4 regions of the Gardnerella lacydonensis genome follow, and region 1 is predicted to be linked to each of the others. Evidence: riboswitches for the same ligand, from Rfam matches in the RefSeq annotation. Region 1 holds a riboswitch; each other region holds the start of a gene.
The links. A riboswitch is a leader RNA that binds a small molecule or an ion and turns the genes downstream of it on or off. The one in region 1 is predicted to bind thiamine pyrophosphate.

Region 1 (4,873 bases):
TAAAAAAATCCACCAAAATCCTCTATAATTATATTTCTCGCAAAATCTCTATTAAAGCGTTTAAATATTGCTCTCCGTAACTAGATTTGTACCATCTAGCGTGCTCTAAGAATCCAGTATCATAACCCCAAATTTTAAAGTCATAAGATCCATTTGACTTTAAGTAATAGTCTACAAATTCTACGCATTGTTCGATTTGACTTACAGATAAAACAAGTGGTAGCAACTCTTTTTCAACATCTGTTAATGGTCGAACGCTAGAATATCCTTGCAAAATTGACTTAACTAAATCCGTTCTAAATGAATCTTTTTTGCCATTCGCAATATCTACCCATTGAATTGTGTTGCGTTCCAAAGTCATTGTTAAATCGTAGATTGCTGTGTTTTTATACGCCATTCCAAAGTCAAATACTGCGCTTGGAGCACTACCTTCCCACATAAAATTAGATATATGCGGATCTCCATGAGTCCACTGCTTTTTTAGATTCGCGTACCCTAAATCGTAAATTTTTTTGCATGTTGGAGCAAATTCGCTTAAATCTTTTACAAAATCACGATTCTGTTCTTTTAAGAATTTCGCTAAATCGGGTCTATTTTTTAACCAAACTTCTGCATCATTTTGCACGTCTTCGCTTGCACAAAGACTAAATCTTGATTGAAAAGCGTTGATTTCCTTAGGATTTGGCTCGTCAAAACTTTGCGAAGCTAAGGCGATTTTTGCCATCATTGCTCCAAGATTTTTGGCTTCTTCACGCGTTTTAGGCGGATCCCAAGTGTACGCGTCTTTGTATCGGTCTTCCCCGCTAGCTTTTAAAGTCACTTCGTAAGCGCAATCGCCTATTACAAGAAGAGTGCCGTCTACGTAAATATCGCCACAAGTATCGCCAGCAGTATTCTTTTCTAAACCTAAAGACTCGCTATTTTTGTTAAAATACAAGTATTTTGGCGTGCTTATTCTGTTTTTTAAAAGATGTTCAGCAAAACGATGATACGGTCTGATTGTGCTAGCTTGCCTCACTTTTGTGCTGCATCTTTTAATATAAACGTCCAAACTTTTAGATTGCTTTGATGCATTATCTTTGTAATGCGCGCGAAGCAATGAACCTGCAGCCATCGGGCGCAAACTATGGCTTAAAACGCAATCTACTTCTAGCGGCTCCTCTAAAAGCGAGCACACAGTATTTGCCTCATCTAAATCAACATTTGCCCATCTTTGAGCAACAATATCTAGCTGAGGGTCGTTGCTTTCGTTTTCCATATTCGCTCCAATTTACACAAATATTTAACTACAGGTTCATTGTTTTTCACGCATTTTTTTGCAGAATTATTTGACGCCAACTAGCTCATGCGCGGCTGCTGGCGACTTTGCTTATGCAAAATTAACGATTGCAAAATTAACTATCGCAAAACTAACTATTGCAAAATTAACGACTATTCTGGCAAATACTCGTTTGTTACACATCCGTTTTCTAGGCTTTTTAGCGCGCAATCAAGAGGCACACTTAAGTGGCCATTTTCACTCATCCAACGAGTGTAGTTTTCCACCAAAGCCATGTCTGCCGTGCCCCAACGACCATTCTTGTCGTACCAAGACGGAATGACTTCGTCTAGCGAGGCACGCAAAGCCTCTGGGCTAATATGGCAAAGCGCATTCTGCAAAGCATCAACACCAGCCTGAGGGTCTTTTCCTGCTAGCTCATAGCCCTTAACGGTTGCGCTTGCAAAGTTGCGTATTAATTGCGGATTTCGCTCAATCATCTCTTGGCGAGCGCAAACATAGTAAGAATGATGCGGCGCTACGCCAATAGAATCGAATGGAAGAACAACAACTTGATCAAACGGAAGCGAACCCTGATATGGCTCCCACCAAGCTACGTTAATAAAAGCATCACACATTCCGCGTTCTACGGCTCGAATGTCTGGCTCCCATGGACCTGGGTCAATTGTAATCAGCTTGCTAAAATCGCCGCCGTCGGCAGCAACAGCCTGCTGAAGCTCCGTGTATAGACGCTTAACGCCCATAGGGATTACTACGCGCTTTCCTTCTAGATCTTTAAATCGAGTAATGCCCGTGTTTTTATTTGTTATGATTCCGCCAATTTGAGATTGATTCATTACAGCAAATGACGTCAACTTGTTTGCACCATTTTGATGAGCCAAAAGCTGATTTAAACGAACAAGAGCTATATCTACTTCTCCACGCTCCAAGCATGCTGGAACATCTCCGCGCTCCGTATCCGTGCTTGTAAACTCTACGTCTAATCCGTATTGCGCATACAATCCGCGCTTTCTTGCAAGGTACATGCCTGCGTGATTCGTCCATGGATGCACATATTCAAGACGTACTCTTAGCATACTAACTCCTTTGTTTTATAGTGATTTGTGATTTATTTTGACTTTTATTTTGACTTTTATTTGCGACTTTACAAAAGTGGGCGAGGTAATTAATCCCCCGCCCACAAATCAAATTTATAACTTGATTTTACTTGTACTTACCCGTAAAATCAGGCGCGCACTTCTTTGCCAGAAGCAAAGCGGCTCAATGCGCCAGTGGCAGCAATACCCTTATACAAGTACCACATCAAAACGCCACCGATTACAGCACCAGAAATCATGCTGCAAATAGTGTGAATCACCATGAATGAACCAAAGATTGGAACACCTGCATAGTAGAACGGGTAGGTTGAAACGATTCCACCCAAACCAGCTAATGCGCCAGAAAGTGCGCTTAAGCCAACATTCCACTTGCGATACATGAAGAACAAGAATGCAAACTCAGCAAACAAGCCCTGAACAAATCCAGGAAGAACGGTACCGATACCGCCCCAGTGACTTCCAACGGTCAACTCAACCATTGCAGCAATAAACTCACCGAACAATGCTGCACCTGGCTTGCGAACCATAATAGCAGCCAAAGGACCAGCAAAATAGAACAAACCGTAGTACAATGCGCTGACGCCTGGAACTGGAATAAGCTTAAGAGCAGCAGAAATAGGCTCGCTAATCAAACCGATACCCCAGAAGATAATACCAGAAGCTACAGCTACAACAACCGTGAGCGTAATATCAGCTACATTCCATCGCAAAGATGGACGCACGGTTTCTTCTTCAACAGATGCACCCATTAGGGTCTCCTTTCATTATCAGTTATCAAACAAAGGCGACCCTGCAGAAAACTCCGTACGTCGGCATTAACCGAATCACGTTAAACGGTTAGACAGTAATCTTCTCAGCTCTTTGAAAGAGCACCCGTGTCTGATATCAATCATTATTGCATCAGACAGCGAGGACAATTATTATAAAATTCAAACAAAAAATTAACAAAAACGCTCACTAAAACGCTAAAGCAAGACGCTAAAAAAGCTATATTAAATCACATATTATTTTCTAATAAATGCATTGATTTAATTGGACGCTCAAGATAATATTCACACCACTGCTCAACGCATCTATACGTTAAATAATCAATATCTGTTCCGTCTATATTCTTCCAATCGCCATTAATCAAAGAAATCATTTGAAAACGTGCTAAATCATTGCACTTAATTGACTGCAAATCATGATCTTTAGAACACATAACTCCTCCAGAACAAGAGGAAAAATATGATAAATCATCTTTAGTTGCACAAACTACGCATTCATTAAGCATAGGAGACCAGCCGGCTAGTTTTAACGCTCTTAAAACATATGAGAATCCAATTGAATCAGCACTATGCAATCCCCTAGAAAGAGCAGATAAGGCTGCAACAAGCAGATTGTATTGCATACAAGAATCCTGATACTGTGCAGAAGTCGAAACCAAATCATCTGCGATTTCTGCAATCATGCTAGCGCGACTATACAAATCATAATCAGCACAAATGCTCTCAGCATAAGCAGAAACTAAAACTGCTTGAGAAACAACATCAAAAGTTCTTCCAGTAGCAAAAAGTGCATTCACACGCATAAAAGGTTCTAAACGCGCCCCAAAACGAGATTTTATTTTCCTAACACCTTTTGCAACAGCACGAATCTTACCATGCTTTTTAGTAAGCATAACTACAATTCTATCCGCTTCTCCTAAAGGAAAAGTCTTAAGAACTACAGCCTCATCGTTATACAGCGGCATGAAAATCAAAAACTCTTAATCTGCTAATCCAAAGTATTTTTATAGATTAGTTGTGACTTGGATTCACAAAACCACCGAAATTAGATTCGCCAGTATCATCCAAATCATCTGAATCATTATTGCCAGCATTGTTAGCATTAAAATCTTCAGAAGAAGCATTAAAATGGTTCATAACTGGGAATGAAAGATCTGGAATATCTAAATTGAGACTTTGCGACGGCTCAAATTTAGGAGATGCAAGAAGAGACAAATTCAAATCACCAACAGGGTTTGAAGCACTATTTTTTGAATCATTCTTATCATCATCTTTAGCATTAACAGCATTATCATTAACAGCATTAGCAGCATTAACATGATTCTGACTATAAGAATCTTGGCTAGGTGCAGCTGGAATAGCACTGTCTCTTGTATAAGTCTGCGAATAAGAATCTTTCGGAGCATACGATGGCGGGAACGTAGGAGGCATAACAGTAGACGCCTGAGACATCTCGTCATCAGTATCATCATTAGGCTCTACATTAGCAGAATGAGGCGTAAAAATAGCCCTATCCCCATGGTGCAAATCGTTAAGAGAAGCACCACTATTGTTATCAACACTGTTGTCTACAGGTGCGAAAATGCTTTGCCTATCTTGAGGCATATCTTCAACATGCTGTGCAGAACTATTATCACTACCTGCAACATGCTCAACGACTGGCACACTATCTGCACTAATATGATGCGAATCTACTTCATCAACTGTAGTTTTAGAAAAAATATCATTTG
Region 2 (4,873 bases), on a different contig from region 1:
ACGTGCTACGCAATGGCAATTCCGGCGGCAAATGGCTTGGTTTTGGAGATGCTGACAGTCTTATAAGCGTGGATGATGATGATACGCTTTCTGCAAACCAGTCAGAAGTTGCTTGGAAGCGCGGGGAGTATGTTGCTCCTCAAGAGCAGGCGGATAAGCGCAGTAATTACTCTAACGCAGGCAATGAGCAGGATTCATTTATTCTTTTGCGCGGATGGCGTAGGCGAAATGTAACGCCAGAACCGAGATATAATATTGTAACTCGATTCGCTACGTTGCGAAGTGTTGGCAATGCTGCTGCCGACTACAAGATTACTTGGGATAAGAATAAGCCATATGTTGGTGAACGTTCTGACGACCCAGGATTTGAGCTGGTTGGCGCGTCTGGTCATCAATCGCTTGTGTACCGTTATAACGCGAGTACGAAAAATAAACAAATTGATTTAAACCAATTGCAGAATGCTCTCACTCTTAAGCCGAATATTCCAAACAGCATGAGTGAAGATGAGTTTAAGAAGATTCAACCATCTTTGCGCGTTGTAAACGGCGCGGATAAGGAAAATGGCGAGCATAGCAGTAAGGTTACAGTACAGCTTCCTGACAACAAAACTAGGGTAGATCAATTCGGTCATGATGATGGTTCCTACTTCTTCACGCTTAACGGTGAGTATATCAATATACCTGATTTAGTATTAGGTAATGGAAACTATGGTGGCGGATTAAATGTTTCTAACACTAATGGCATGAATTACAGTACATTGGGTAATAATTATTCGAATATGAGTCCTCAAGATATTACTGTGAACAAATGGTGTGAGGGTAGTGGTACTGCAAATCCAAATTGCAAGACTGTCAATTCCGATTCCTTTAAGCTTACGAAAGTTTTAGGTGGAAATAAGAATATAGAAACTGCAGATGATGTAGCTGGAACATCTAAGAAAGCTATTGCTCCAGTCTATGCTTTGTCGCTTTCTAATGGTTGGGCAATGAGAAGCTTAAAGAATACTTATGGCTATGATGCGCAAACTCATTTTAAGAATGTTGCTTCTGCAACTTCGCTCATACCAGTATACGTAGTGCCGGTTGATGTAGTAAAGCCTAAAGCTGAATCTATAGGTTCGCTTAAGACTTCGACTATGGATAAGCCTTACGAGGTTACTGCTAATGACATTAACTTCGCTTTCACAGGTAATCCAGATGCTAAAGGCAAAGTGAATGGCAAAGAGCTGTTAGTAAACGCTAGCGATGATTTTGATTCTCGAGATGTAGTTGAGAAGAATCTTCAAGTATGCGTGCGAAAGTTAAACAATCGCAAGCCTGTTGATGATACTTGCACGCCTATTTTGAAGCGCGATGCCAAAGGCAACGCAAGTGTAGATACTGAAGCATTGCAGAGGCTGCTTATAACTAATAGGAATACGGCTGTTTACGCAGTATACGCGCAGACAAAAGATAAGTCAGATAATGAGAGTGAGCACTATGATGCTGGTAAAGATGATAAGAATGCAATCATCGGCTATATAAAGATTACTGGCATCAACGTGTCGCCAATTCCGCTGCCGTTTACTGGTGGAAACGCTGCTATTACGTACACCTTCTTATTCGGCATATTGATGGCGCTCTTCATAGCGTCGGGTGCATTCGGTAGGCGCGGATGGTTGGCATCTGTGCTTAGCGGAAACGGCATCAGTGGCGAGCTAACATACAGCAAGCATTGCAACGCTTCGGCAGAATCGTTGCGCAATAGCAGACTATTTGACTGGTTTAGTCGCTGAATTAGATCAGGCTTGCTTTTGTGTGCTAATGTTTGCTTTTTGTTACTTTTATCCCGCGTTTGTTTACGTATCGGGCGATTTTGGGAACAAACGCGGGGTGTAGTAAGTCACAAATAAACGATATAGTCAAATAATGGTTCGGGGTGCGTTTAAACGCTGAGATTACACCCGTTGAACCTGATCTAGATAATGCTAGCGAAGGGAATATCATGACAGAATTGTCACTAGATTCGCATACTAATACATTTAATATAAATCTATCTAATCCATACAATACATCCAATACATACAATACATCCAATACATCCAATACATCCAATACATCCAATACATCCAATACATCCAATACATCCAATACATCCAATACATCCAATACATCTAATCAATCTAATCAATCTGCAGAAAGCTTATTTTCTACACAGCGCAAAAACTCATTACCATCGTGTGAAAAACCAGTGATTCCACGAGTGCTTTCCATAGCCGGCACAGACCCAACTGGTGGTGCTGGAATTCAAGCCGACTTAAAATCAATCATGGCTTCCGATGGTTTCGGCATGTGCGTTACAACAAACTTAGTAGCGCAAAACACATGCGGTGTGCGAGAAGTATATACTCCACCAACATCATTCCTAGTATCTCAACTAGAGGCAGTATTCGACGATGTAAAAGTAGATGCTGTAAAACTAGGAATGTTAGGTGATAAACCCTATATTGATATAGTCGGAGAATGGCTTGAAAATCATCCAGTTCCTGTAGTCGTGTTAGATCCTGTTATGGTTGCTACATCAGGCGATCGTCTTCTTAAAGAATCTGCAGAAGAATCCTTACGACTTCTCATAAAAAAAGCAGATATTATTACACCAAATATTCCAGAACTTGCTGTTTTATGCAATAGCGAACCTGCAACGAGTTTTAATCAAGCTTTAGAACAAGCTAAAATTTTAGCTAGTGAAAATAATGTTATTGTAATCGTTAAAGGTGGACACTTAACAGGAAAAGACGCTGGAAACACCGCCGTATTCCCAGATGGCACTAATGTGCATGTTCCTTCACGCAGAGTAGACACAAAAACTACACACGGTACAGGATGTTCGCTTTCATCATCATTAGCAACGCGTGTATCCTTAGCTCTTAAAAACGGCAAAACGCTTGAAAATCCTGCAACCGTATCAGAAGCATTAACTTGGACAACGCATTGGCTTAACGAAGCAATACGCAACGGCGAAGATTTGCATGTTGGAAAAGGGCATGGTCCAGTAAATCACGCCGCACGACAATATAGGCTTGAACTTGATTCCTCTACAACGCCTTGGGAACATCTGAAAGACGATAATTTAATTAATCTTGACGGATCAAATCCGGAAACCTGTTATGTTGTGCCAAAAACATTGCCTAGAAAACCTAAAATATGCGCTGCAGGACGCTGGACTCAAGCTCTTTGGAATGCCACTGCAGACGTTGACTTTAATATTATGAATCTTGATTTTATTAAGTCTTTGGGAGATGGGTCTTTAGACGAGGATTTGTTTGACTTTTACCTGAATCAGGATGCTGAATATTTGAAACGTTACTCTCGGGCGCTCGCGGCCACTGCTGCTAAAACTCAAGATGATGATGCGCGCGTGCACTGGTCTTCTAGCGCTGCCGCATGTATTGAAGCAGAAAGCGAATTGCATCGTAGCTGGTTTAAGAAAACAGGTACTGCTATGAAGTCAGCATGTTCTCCTGCAACTCTTGCCTACGTTAATCATCTTTTAGCTACAACCTTTAGTGAAGATTATGTTGTTGCTGCAGCTGCTATTTTGCCGTGCTACTGGCTTTATGAAGAAGTTGGGCATGTTCTTGTTGAAAAAACTACTCCAGATAATCCTTATAACGATTGGATTTCAATGTATTCGTCGAAAGAGTTTGATGCGAGTGTTAGAAAAGCGATTGAATGTGTTGAAAAAGCTTTCGAACAAGCTTCACCAAGCCAGCGTATTCTTGCCGTGCAAGCATATATGACGTCTTGTGTGTACGAGTACGATTTCTTTAATCAAGCACACCGTTCACTCAGATAGTCACTCAGATAGTCACTTAGTTAGATAGTCACATATCTAATTAATTAGACAGTTATTAGGAATCATTTTCTACTATTCGTCTGCGATTGGCGTTATCTACAAAAATCGCAGGCGAATTTTTCATATTTTGCTATTCCTAAATCCGAATCAAGTATAGTAAATCTTATTTATGTAAAAACGAAATATATGTAAAAAACAATAGTCAAAAAACAAAATGCGAATTAAAAATTATTTGAAAGCGAGATAAGAATGAGCGGAACCCTAACGCGCAAAAACTACGTTACAAGAACCATTATTCGAGTTATTGCTATAGTGTCATCAATTTACGGAATGATAATGTCTTGGGATTCAATGGCACTCACATATTTTACAAATCTTTCCAATCTGATGATTTGCGTTGCGCTTATAGGATCTTTGATCTTAGACACTTTCAATGTTTTTAAGCCAAAAAATATTGCAGAAAGCGTTAAATCCGAAGGATGGGTAGATTCAAAACCAAACGCATGGTACGTTTTCAAATTCATGATGACGATTTCAATCGCCGTAACATTCACGCTGTATCTTTGCTTCCTAGCGCCTACGAACAAACTCGGGTTTATCGGCGCATACATGAACAATGGGTGCTCAAGCTTATGCGTGCATTTTATAACGCCGTTGCTCGCAATTTTTGACTTTATTCTTTTCGACTACAAGTACAAGTCCAGCCGTGCGCACGTTTATTTTGCTACGATTCCGCCGCTTACTTATGTGGCTTATGCTGTATGTTTAAGCGAGTTTGCTGGCGTGCGATGGGGAGAGCATGCTATGGCAGCGCCGTACAACTTTTTGAACTACAAAGCTCCTGCAGGATGGTTTGGATTTGCGCCAAACACGTTTAATTCAACAACACTCGGGGTGGGTGTGGTTTATTTGCTTGCCATTTTTACGTTGATTTTTATTGGAATTGGAATAGCATTTCTTGCGATTAAAAACGCTCGCGCTACGCGACTTTTTAGTCAACAACAGTGAGCGCGAAGGCAGGTCGTCGCGCCTGCTTTT
Region 3 (4,873 bases), on a different contig from region 1:
GCACAGTTTAAGCCTGTAACCCACACAATGATTTTTCCATCTCCTTTTGCGTCTGTTTTAGGGGATTCATCGTCTATGAGTGAAAAAGAGATAGTCGAATGGGCTAAGCAACTTTTAGAAGACATTGATTGGTAAAAATTAATAGGTGAATTTTAAATAGTGGACATGTCACTTTAAGGCAAGTCTTAAATCATCTTCAATAGAAACATGATTTGTAGGTCTTCCTTGCGAATCAACACTGCTTCTATCGATATTCCATTGCCTTGATATTACGCCATTCTGAAGCATTAGAATACGATCTGATAATCTTACGGCTTCCGCAATATCGTGAGTAACCATGATTGTGCTCCAGCCGTTTTGTGTTCTTAGCTTAGCTAGAAGATCTTGCATGTCTAGTCTTGTTAAAGCATCTAATGCGCCGAAAGGTTCGTCTAAAAGCAATAGCTCTGGGTTTCTTACTAATGCTCTAGCTAAAGAGACGCGTTGAGCTTGACCGCCAGAAAGTTGAGAAGGCCATTTATTGGCGTATTCTTCTAATTGCATTTTGCTAAGAGCATTATTTGCAAGTTTTTTAAGATTGTTTTTATTGTCTGAAAGACCAAAAACAACGTTTTCACCAATTTTTAGCCATGGGATTAATCTTGCATCTTGGAATCCTATAGCCTGCATGTCTGTAACGTTTATACTGCCGCTTGTAGGTTTTAGTAAGCCAGATATTACTTTAAGAAGCGTTGTTTTTCCACAACCTGATCTGCCAATAAGTGAGACAAACTCGCCTTGCTTAATGTTTAAATTAATATCTTTCAAAACCTTATAAGTGTCGTCAAATGCTACTTCAATATGCGTTAAAGAAACACAGTAGGAATTGTTGACATTATTAGCATTATTTTCATTGTTTTGAATGTTCATATTAACTCCTACTGTGTTTTGATTTTGAAAATTATTTAGCGTATTTTAAAGGTTTAGGTTACTTGCTGCAATCCATTACGGAATCATCCAAGTTTGTTGGAGCTTGCTTAATTAAACCATATTTTACGTATTCTTTTGCCTGAACCTTCATCATTTCTAAGCCTTTCTTATCGATTGGCTTAATTGTTGGATTATCGAATTTTTCAATCTGCTTAATGATTGTATCGCTTGCTCCAAGTTGCTTATAAGCATTCCCAATAACATTCTTTTCTTTATGCGACTTATTAGCTTCGCGAACAAGAGCGTTATACATTTTTTTAACGAGCTCAGGATGCTTCTTAGCAAATTTTCTAGAAACAATGTGAATGGTAACATTCATGTTGCCATACTTTTTAGCGTTAACAAGTAATTTTGACCCAGGGGTTGTCATCGCTGCAGCAAGATTCTGATCGAATGAGGAAATTGCATCAATCTGCCCAGATGTAAATGCTGCCTGGAAGTTCTTAGGGCTCATCTCTACTTTATGCACTTTAGAAACGTCTAATCCGCTTTTATCGAATGCGCGGTGAAGCATGTAATCGCCAGTATCACCGTTGTGAATAATAGCAACTTTCTTTCCATATAAGTCTTTTAGTGTTTTTACGCCGCTTTTTGCGGATGCAACGATTCCTTGAGAATCACCATTGTAATATTCGAGCGCAAATGCAACCCAAGGTTGACCTTCTGCAATCAAATCAATAAATCGTCCAGTTCCAGTAGTTGTTGCATCAGCGCTTCCGCTCATAACTGCGGTAAGACCATCAACTGGAGTGTATGGTCCAGTATAGGTGACTTTTGCTTTTCCAAATTCTTCCTGAAGGAATTTTTCATTTTTTAACGTTGTTAAATAGTTTGCTGTAGAAAGATAAGCAACCCTCATTATTCCCGTATCTTTGCTAGAAGATTGGGAGTTATTTGCAGGTTTTTGAACTCCGCCGCAAGATGCGAGAGCGATAGTTGCGCAAAAAGCGCATACTGCTGCAATAGAGCGTTTGCTAGCAATTTGTATTTTGAAATTAGCCATGATTTGGCTCCTCTACTTTCATTTTGTGTTTTTCTTATTTGGTTTATTTGGTTGTTGGTTAAATTTTGTTGATTAAATTTTTATAAAAATTGACTTATTTTTAAAAGTATCGTTAAAAGTATCTTTAAAATTCACAGAGGATTTTATAAATTCTTTATTTACGTGAATTTCTAAAATCAACTCTTTGTTAAGATTCTCTATTTACTCTGCGTTCTGGCATAAGCCAATATTCGAATATGTTTGCAGTAACTTCTGATCCAAGTCCTGCAATCGCATATAAAATAATGCATGCCATCATTTGATCTGGTCTAAAGAATTGTTGAGCTCTAGAAAGAATATATCCGATTCCTATTGAAGAATTAACTGTTTCACAAGTAACTAAAGCAACCCATGCTACGGAAATTGAAAATCGCAATCCTGTCATAAAATTAGCTAGTGTTCCTCGCATAAAAATTGTTGTAAAAACAGTCGATTTTTTAACGTTATAAGCCTTTGCAAGTTCTATTAGTTTAGGGTCAATGTTCCTTACTCCATCTCGAATATTGACATACATTGGTCCAAAAACGCCAAGCGCTATAAGCATTATTTTCATCATTTCGTCCACACCGAGAAAAATGATCAATAAAGGCGCTAATGCTGGGAATGGTATGGATCTGAGCATATGACTTGGTTTATTTATTACTGATTCTCCTATTTTGCTTCCGCCAGAAATGATTCCAGATGGCAAAGCAAAAGCAATTCCTAAAAGAAGACCAGCTACAACTCTAAATATGCTTATTGCAAGAGACGGTAGTAATATTCCTTCGTTGTTTAAGTCAACAAATGCTTTTATTACCTCGCTTGGAGATGGCAAAGCGCGATTTTCGGCAGGAGTTAAGGTTGTTAAAAACCATAAAAAAAGAATCGCTATAGTAGAAAACCAAGCTTTTAAAGAAATAAAAGCTTTACGATGCAGTTTTGCAATCGCGCTAAAAAGGTTATTCATAACGACATTCCCTTCGATAGTTTTAGCTATATCAGGTTCGACGGGTATAATCTCAGCAATTACAATTAAATAATTGCACCCCGTGTCAGTTTGTTATTATCATATAAAGGCATGGACAAATCGCGAAACGCTTAGATTATATAGGCTTGTATCTTTAACGACTTACGCTACGAAATAACGTCCATAAAACGCATTAATCTTGAATATGTTACACAACCAACAAAATGAATAAGGAGTAGTTGTGGCAGCTATTGAAAGCGTATATGCACGCGAAATTTTGGATTCTCGTGGAAATCCTACCGTTCAGGTTTATTTGGAGACCGAAGATGGCGCTCAGGGCATTGGCTTAGTGCCTTCTGGTGCTTCGACTGGTGAGGCTGAGGCTTGGGAGCGTCGTGATGGCGACAAGTCCCGTTATCAGGGCAAGGGTACTTTGGAAGCAGTTAAGGCTGTTAATGAAGTAATTGCTCCAAAGGTTATTGGCATGGATGCCTCTGACCAGCGTGCTCTTGATGAAACCATGATTGAGCTTGATGGCACTCCAAACAAGGGTAAGCTTGGCGCAAATGCTATTCTTGGCGTTTCTCTTGCTGCTCTTTATGCAGCTGCTGAATCTGCAGAGCTTCCATTGTATCGTTACATCGGCGGAACTAACGGACATATTCTTCCAGTTCCAAACATGAACATCATGAACGGTGGCGCTCACGCTGATTTTGCAACTGATATTCAGGAATACATGATTTCTCCATACGGTTTCGCAACTTACAGCGATGCTTTGCGCGCTGGTGTTGAGGTTTATCACACCTTAAAGAACGTTTTGAAGAAGGAAGGCTTGGCTACTGGTCTTGGTGACGAAGGTGGCTTCGCTCCAAAGATGAAGTCCAACGAAGATTCCTTGAAGTACATCATGGATGCAATCGAAGCTGCAGGTTACGAGCCAGGCAAGCAGATTGGTATTTCCCTCGACGTTGCTTCTTCTGAGTTCTACAACAAGGAAACTGGCAAGTATCGTTTCGACGGCGAAGAGCGTGATTCTGCTTATATGCTCGATTACTACGAGAAGCTTATCAACGAGTATCCAATCGTTTCCATCGAAGATCCATTCCAGGAAGAAGGATGGGATGATTGGGCAGCAATCACCAAGCGTCTTGGTGATCGTTTGCAGTTCGTTGGCGATGACTTGCTCGTCACCAATCCAAAGCGTTTGGCTAAGGGTATTGAACTTGGAGCAGCTAATTCCTTGCTCGTAAAGTTGAACCAGATTGGTTCCGTTACCGAAACCCTCGACGCTATTGAGCTTGCAACCAAGAATGGCTTTACTTCTATGGTTTCTCACCGCTCTGGTGAAACCCCAGATACCACCATTTCTGATCTTGCTGTTGCTAAGAACACTGGTCAGATTAAGACTGGTGCTCCTGCTCGTGGTGAGCGTATCGCTAAGTACAACCGCTTGCTTGAGATTGAGGAAGAGCTTGGCTCTACCGCTCAGTATGCTGGTTACAGCGCATTCAAGGCTTGCAAGAAGTATATGAAGTAATATACTAGGGCTTTTATAAGTTTTTCATAAGACTTGTTTAAGCTTTTTAAGCTTTGAGCTGAAGTTTATTTTCGGTCAGTCGCAATAAAATGTGGCTGACCGTTTTTGTATATTTTCAATGATTTCTTAAAATTTTAAAAAAATTTTTCTAAAATTACTTTCATTATCTCCAAAATAGTGCTATTTTTGTGAAAAACTAAAAACAGAAGGAGATGTTTCATATGAGAAAAGTCGCTGTTATAGGCATGGGTAATGTTGGTGCTGCAGTAGCCCATCAGCTCATTATTGGTGGTCACGTTGACGATTTGTATCTTTATGATTCAAATGAAGCAAAAGTTAAGGCTGATGCTCTTGATTTTGAAGATTCAATGGATAATGT
Region 4 (4,873 bases), 160 kb from region 1:
TATCCGCGCCCCATTTAGTAGCCCAGGTAAGCTTTTCTACTTCTTCGTCAATAGAAGATGTGACAGCAGAATTACCCATGTTTGCGTTGAGCTTAGTTAAGAAGCGAGAACCAATAATCATAGGTTCTGCTTCAGGATGGTTGATATTGCAAGGAATAACAGCGCGACCAGCTGCAACTTCAGAACGAACAAGTTCCACATCGCAGTTTTCACGAGTTGCAACATATTGCATTTCTGGAGTTACAATATTATGCCTTGCATACCACATCTGTGTAATAGGATGATCTGCAGCCTTCATCGGCTTATGAGTGCGACCACGCCATTCTTTAGAAGCTTTTCCTCGCTTAATAGCTCGCTTACCGTCATCTTGAAGATTTCGACTACGACCTTCATATTCAACAACATCATTGCGATCTCTAATCCAATCAAGACGAAGAGGAGCCAAGCCCTCTTTAGGATCGCACTTAGGACCTTCTGTGTTGTAATCCTTAAATGGTGGGTTAGGGCCAACGCCTGGAGTATCAGAAAGCTTAATTTCTGTATATGGCACTTCCAAATCGTAAGAACCATATTCATATTCAAAGTGAACTGGAGTAGTTTTACGAATATGAGCTTTGTCTCTTTGAGTACATCCGCGAGAAGCGATATCAACGCGCTGCTGCTTTGCTAATTTTGCAGCGTCTTTTGCTTCTTTAGCATTAATGAATTTTGGTGTATCGCTAACTTTCTCGTCAGCTTTTTCCTGCACTATAACGCGTTTTGCATAACCGTGCTTTTGATTGCCGCGAATGTGTGTAAAGCGTTCCACGAATTCACTCATTGTGGATTCTGGTGTTTCGCTTACGTACAATGCTTCAGATACAAACAATCCTGCAGCCTTACTGCGAGCAATCATTTCAACATCTTCTAAAGATGTTCTTCCTCCAACAAGTACTGGAAAATCGCTTGCTGAGCAAATAGTATTAATCTTTGCTTCATCTAAAATAGTGTGATTTGGTTCTAATTCGTAAGTTGGAGTAGTGTTTTCGCAACCATCTTCTGGATTATGCATTGCTGTTACACAAATATAATCAATGCAGCCATCAGGAAGTTCATTAATAACCTTAACAAGACTTTCTGTTTCAACAGATAAGCCGATTATTGCGTCTTCTCCTAAAAGTGCTCGTGCTTCTTTTGGTTCCATGTCGCTTTGTGCAAGATGAACTCCATCGACTTTAATTCCTTGATTTCTTGCCTGCCAGACAACGTCAACTCTTCCGTCTATTACGAAAGTTACTGAATCACATTTATCGTTATCTTCTATGATTTGTGCAATATCTCGTGCGATTGATGTGATTTCTTTTGCGCTTTCATCCGCACAATTAAGCCTTATAAATGTTGATCCTGCACGTAAAGAGTCGTCAACTACATCCGTGAGTGCGCGATTCTTGCATAGTTTAGGATCTGCAATAAAGCATGTGTTTAGGTTGAACTGGTCACGCATTGATGCGTATGGATAGTTTGAGGTCATACTTAATCGTTGCTCCCTACGTTGTATTAACTAACAGGTTCGAAGGGTCAGGTTTTTCGCCTATCTCAGCCTTCTTTAAAAAGAAAGCACCCCTGCAAAATGTTGTGACTCAGACATTTTACATTATTCGGTAGTTTTTTAGTAAATCGTAGGCATGTTGAGTGGTTGACCATTTGATAAATATAAAATCCTAGAAGCGATTAATAGTTTTTAATGCATGCTATTCGCTACTAGGATTTTATTTGTGACTTTTATTATCGAATATTATCGACGTTCATGATGGTTGATTTTATTGGATATTAAATCTCCAACAGTCTGTACTACTTGCACGAGCAGAATGCAGAAAATAACAGCAACACTCATAACATCATATTGGTAGCGCTGATATCCGTAGCGAATTGCAATATCTCCTAGGCCGCCTGCGCCAACGGTTCCAGCCATTGCAGAGAATCCAAAAAGTGTAATGAAAGTCAATGCTGCTCCACGAATTAATGAAGGCAAGCTTTCAAAAAGCAATACTTTGAATACTATTTGCGTATTGCTTGCACCAAAACTTTGTGCAGCTTCTATAAGACTTCCATCAACTTCTGCGAGAGATTGTTCAACAATTCGTGCTACGAATGGTGCAGCTGTTAGAACAAGAGGAACAATAGCACCAGAAACGCCCAAAGACGTTCCAACAATAAGCCTAGTGAGTGGAATTATTGCAACGAGTAGGATTATAAACGGTATTGAGCGAACAATATTTACAATCCAACCTAAAACCGCATTCAAACATGAATTAGGGCGTATTCCTTGTTTTGCGCTTGTTATAAGAAGAACTCCTATTGGTAATCCTATTACGTATGCGAATAGTGTAGATATTGAAGTCATAGATATTGTATCTCTTGTGCCTTCAATGAGTAGTTCTCCATATTCGTCTATAAATTGTGAAATATTTTCTTGCATTTTTATTTCACCCCATTATTTGTTGCGCTATTAGTGGTTATTCCATTTTCGGAATTACTATTATTGGATTTAGTTCCCCTATGGTTTTCAACATGTTCGTCTGCAATAAGCGTTTTTAAAATATTGCTTTGAGGATTTTTGAAAAGTGTTGAAGTGTCACCGATTTCTACGATTTTTCCGCCGTCAATCATAGCAACCCTATCGCAAATATTTCTTGCTACTGCTAACGAGTGAGTAATAATAACCAGTGTTACGTTAAGATCTCGGTTGATTCTTCTAAGCAAGTCAAGTATTTGTGCTGTAGTTGTTGAATCCAAGGCGCTTGTTGCTTCGTCACAAAGCATTATAGAAGGATTATTAGCAAGTGCTCTCGCTATTGCAACTCTTTGCTGTTGTCCGCCAGAAAGCTGAACGGGGTAGCGGTTTGCTAAATCTTTTAATCCAACTAAATCAAGTAAATACTTTGCGCGTTCTTCTCTTTTTTCTTTAGGAGTGTTGTTTATTTCCAAAGGAAAAGTCACATTTTGTAATACAGTTCTTTGTTGGAAAAGACTAAAGTTTTGGAAAATCATTCCAATATTCGATCTTATTTTAGACAAATCTCTATTTTTTGCGTCCGTAATATCTTTTCCGTCTATTATCACTCTTCCAGATGTTGGACGTTCTAACAAGTTCATGCATCTGACTAATGATGATTTTCCAGCTCCAGAAGATCCCAAAATACCAAACACTTCGCCTGATTCAATAGTTAAATTAATATCGTTAAGTGCTTCATGCGATTGCTTACCACTTGAGTAAGTTTTATAAAGATGCTTAATTTGAATCATATTATCTCTCACTGATTTTGAAAAACAAGCATGAGGCATGCGCCTCTATGCTTTTGTGAGTCACATGTCTCATACTTGTTTATGGCTAGAACACTGTAATCATCTTAGAAAACTGGCAAAACAGCGCCATTGTAGTTTTTCTTTATAAAATCACGGACCGTATCTGTTTTTAACGCTTTTACAAGAGCCTTGATTTTAGCAAGCTTTTCGGATCCCTTCTTAACAGCAATAATGTTTTCGTAGGTTTTAGCAGCTACGCCTCCAACTTTTTCGCTTGTAAGAGGATCTTTAGTTGGGTTAAATCCAGCTTGAATAGCGTAGTTTCCGTTTAGAGCAGCTAAATCAACGTCTTTAACAACTGTTGGAACCAAAGCGGCGTCTATTTCCTTAAACTTTAGATTCTTTGGATTAGAAACAATATCTTTCTTTGTTGCGTTAACATCCTTTGGGTTCTTTAGCTTAAGAAGACCTGCGTCTTGCAAAAGAAGAAGTGCGCGAGCTTCGTTGGTTGGGTCGCTAGGAACCGCAACTGTTGCTCCATCTTTTAAGTCCTTAATTGTCTTAGTCTTTCCTGGGTAAAGTCCAAATGGCTCAAAGTGGATTCCAGCAATAGAAATAATATGCGTTCCTCTTTCTTTATTGAAGTTATCTAAGTATGGCAAATGCTGATGGTAGTTTGCGTCTGCTTCGCCTTCTTCTACAGCAGTATTTGGTTGCACGTAGTCAGTAAATTCTTTAACAACCAACTTATAACCCTGCTTTTGCAAAATCGGCTTAACTACTTTGTTCAAAATATCGCTGTGAGGAGTTGGGGAAGCTGCAACCTTAATCACTTTATCGTCCTTGGTTGCTCCATTTGCAGAAGATCCGCATGCGCTTAGAGACAGTCCTAAAATTGCAGTTAGTGCGGTAAAAGCGGCAATAATCTTTGTGTTCTTTTTTGTGATTTTCATATTTTTCCCCTTGTCCTTTAATGTGTTAATAATTTTTCGTTTCTTAGCAACGGAATATCAATATATGCGATTTTGTAGCCTCTTCGCTACCTATTTTCTATTTGTATAATTTATGACGAGTTAGTAATACTAATGAAATCAGGCAGATAGGTGACAATTAATTTTTTATATTTGCTATTGATTTTTTGTTTTTCGTGATTTTTTTATGATTGGCGTTTTGCGATTTCTCTGTTTAGTGGACGCTTTTATTGCAATATGACTTATGCAATGCGCCTTATGTAACATGGCTTATAATAAAAACATGACTTCTTTGCGTTTAGCTTTAGCTCAAATTGACACTTGCGTTGGAAACATAAGCAAAAATACGGATGAAATATTGCGATTTTGCAAAGATGCAAGTAGTGGTAACGCCGATATTGTTGTGTTTCCAGAAATGACACTAACAGGGTATCCAATCGAAGACCTTGCTTTGCGTGCGACATTTAGAAAAGCAGCTAACGAAGCTGCCTATAGTCTTGCTGAAAGCTTGAAAGATAGCAGATTAGGTGACTTATACGTTGTAGTTGGAACAGTCGGTGTAGACGATGAGTTAGGTAAGCCAAGAAATCGCTTGCTTGTTATTCATGACGGAAAAG

Region 2: it holds a riboswitch for thiamine pyrophosphate, as region 1 does, so the genes downstream of both, ACJV45_RS01955 (bifunctional hydroxymethylpyrimidine kinase/phosphomethylpyrimidine kinase) here and ACJV45_RS04210 (ECF transporter S component) in region 1, are expected to answer to the same signal.
Region 3: it holds a riboswitch for thiamine pyrophosphate, as region 1 does, so the genes downstream of both, ACJV45_RS03710 (ABC transporter permease) here and ACJV45_RS04210 (ECF transporter S component) in region 1, are expected to answer to the same signal.
Region 4: it holds a riboswitch for thiamine pyrophosphate, as region 1 does, so the genes downstream of both, thiC (phosphomethylpyrimidine synthase ThiC) here and ACJV45_RS04210 (ECF transporter S component) in region 1, are expected to answer to the same signal.

What each region holds. Positions count from the first base shown of each region.
Region 1 covers NZ_JBKQXT010000003.1:83,132-88,004, reverse strand. The annotation lists gene ACJV45_RS04220 (phosphotransferase enzyme family protein) at 29-1,258, opposite strand; gene ACJV45_RS04215 (ABC transporter substrate-binding protein) at 1,432-2,355, opposite strand; gene ACJV45_RS04210 (ECF transporter S component) at 2,505-3,125, opposite strand; TPP riboswitch at 3,161-3,263, opposite strand; gene recO (DNA repair protein RecO) at 3,374-4,108, opposite strand; gene ACJV45_RS04200 (DivIVA domain-containing protein) at 4,155-4,873, opposite strand, start outside.
Region 2 covers NZ_JBKQXT010000001.1:441,639-446,511, forward strand. The annotation lists gene ACJV45_RS01950 (cell wall-binding protein) at 1-1,775, shown strand, start outside; TPP riboswitch at 1,905-1,997, shown strand; gene ACJV45_RS01955 (bifunctional hydroxymethylpyrimidine kinase/phosphomethylpyrimidine kinase) at 1,985-3,835, shown strand; gene ACJV45_RS01960 (hypothetical protein) at 4,085-4,843, shown strand.
Region 3 covers NZ_JBKQXT010000002.1:393,722-398,594, reverse strand. The annotation lists gene mfd (transcription-repair coupling factor) at 1-135, shown strand, start outside; gene ACJV45_RS03720 (ABC transporter ATP-binding protein) at 169-909, opposite strand; gene ACJV45_RS03715 (ABC transporter substrate-binding protein) at 968-1,972, opposite strand; gene ACJV45_RS03710 (ABC transporter permease) at 2,160-2,957, opposite strand; TPP riboswitch at 2,948-3,050, opposite strand; gene eno (phosphopyruvate hydratase) at 3,199-4,494, shown strand; gene ACJV45_RS03700 (L-lactate dehydrogenase) at 4,716-4,873, shown strand, end outside.
Region 4 covers NZ_JBKQXT010000003.1:240,320-245,192, forward strand. The annotation lists gene thiC (phosphomethylpyrimidine synthase ThiC) at 1-1,510, opposite strand, end outside; TPP riboswitch at 1,507-1,614, opposite strand; gene ACJV45_RS04825 (methionine ABC transporter permease) at 1,775-2,458, opposite strand; gene ACJV45_RS04830 (methionine ABC transporter ATP-binding protein) at 2,461-3,285, opposite strand; gene ACJV45_RS04835 (MetQ/NlpA family ABC transporter substrate-binding protein) at 3,390-4,238, opposite strand; gene ACJV45_RS04840 (NAD+ synthase) at 4,540-4,873, shown strand, end outside.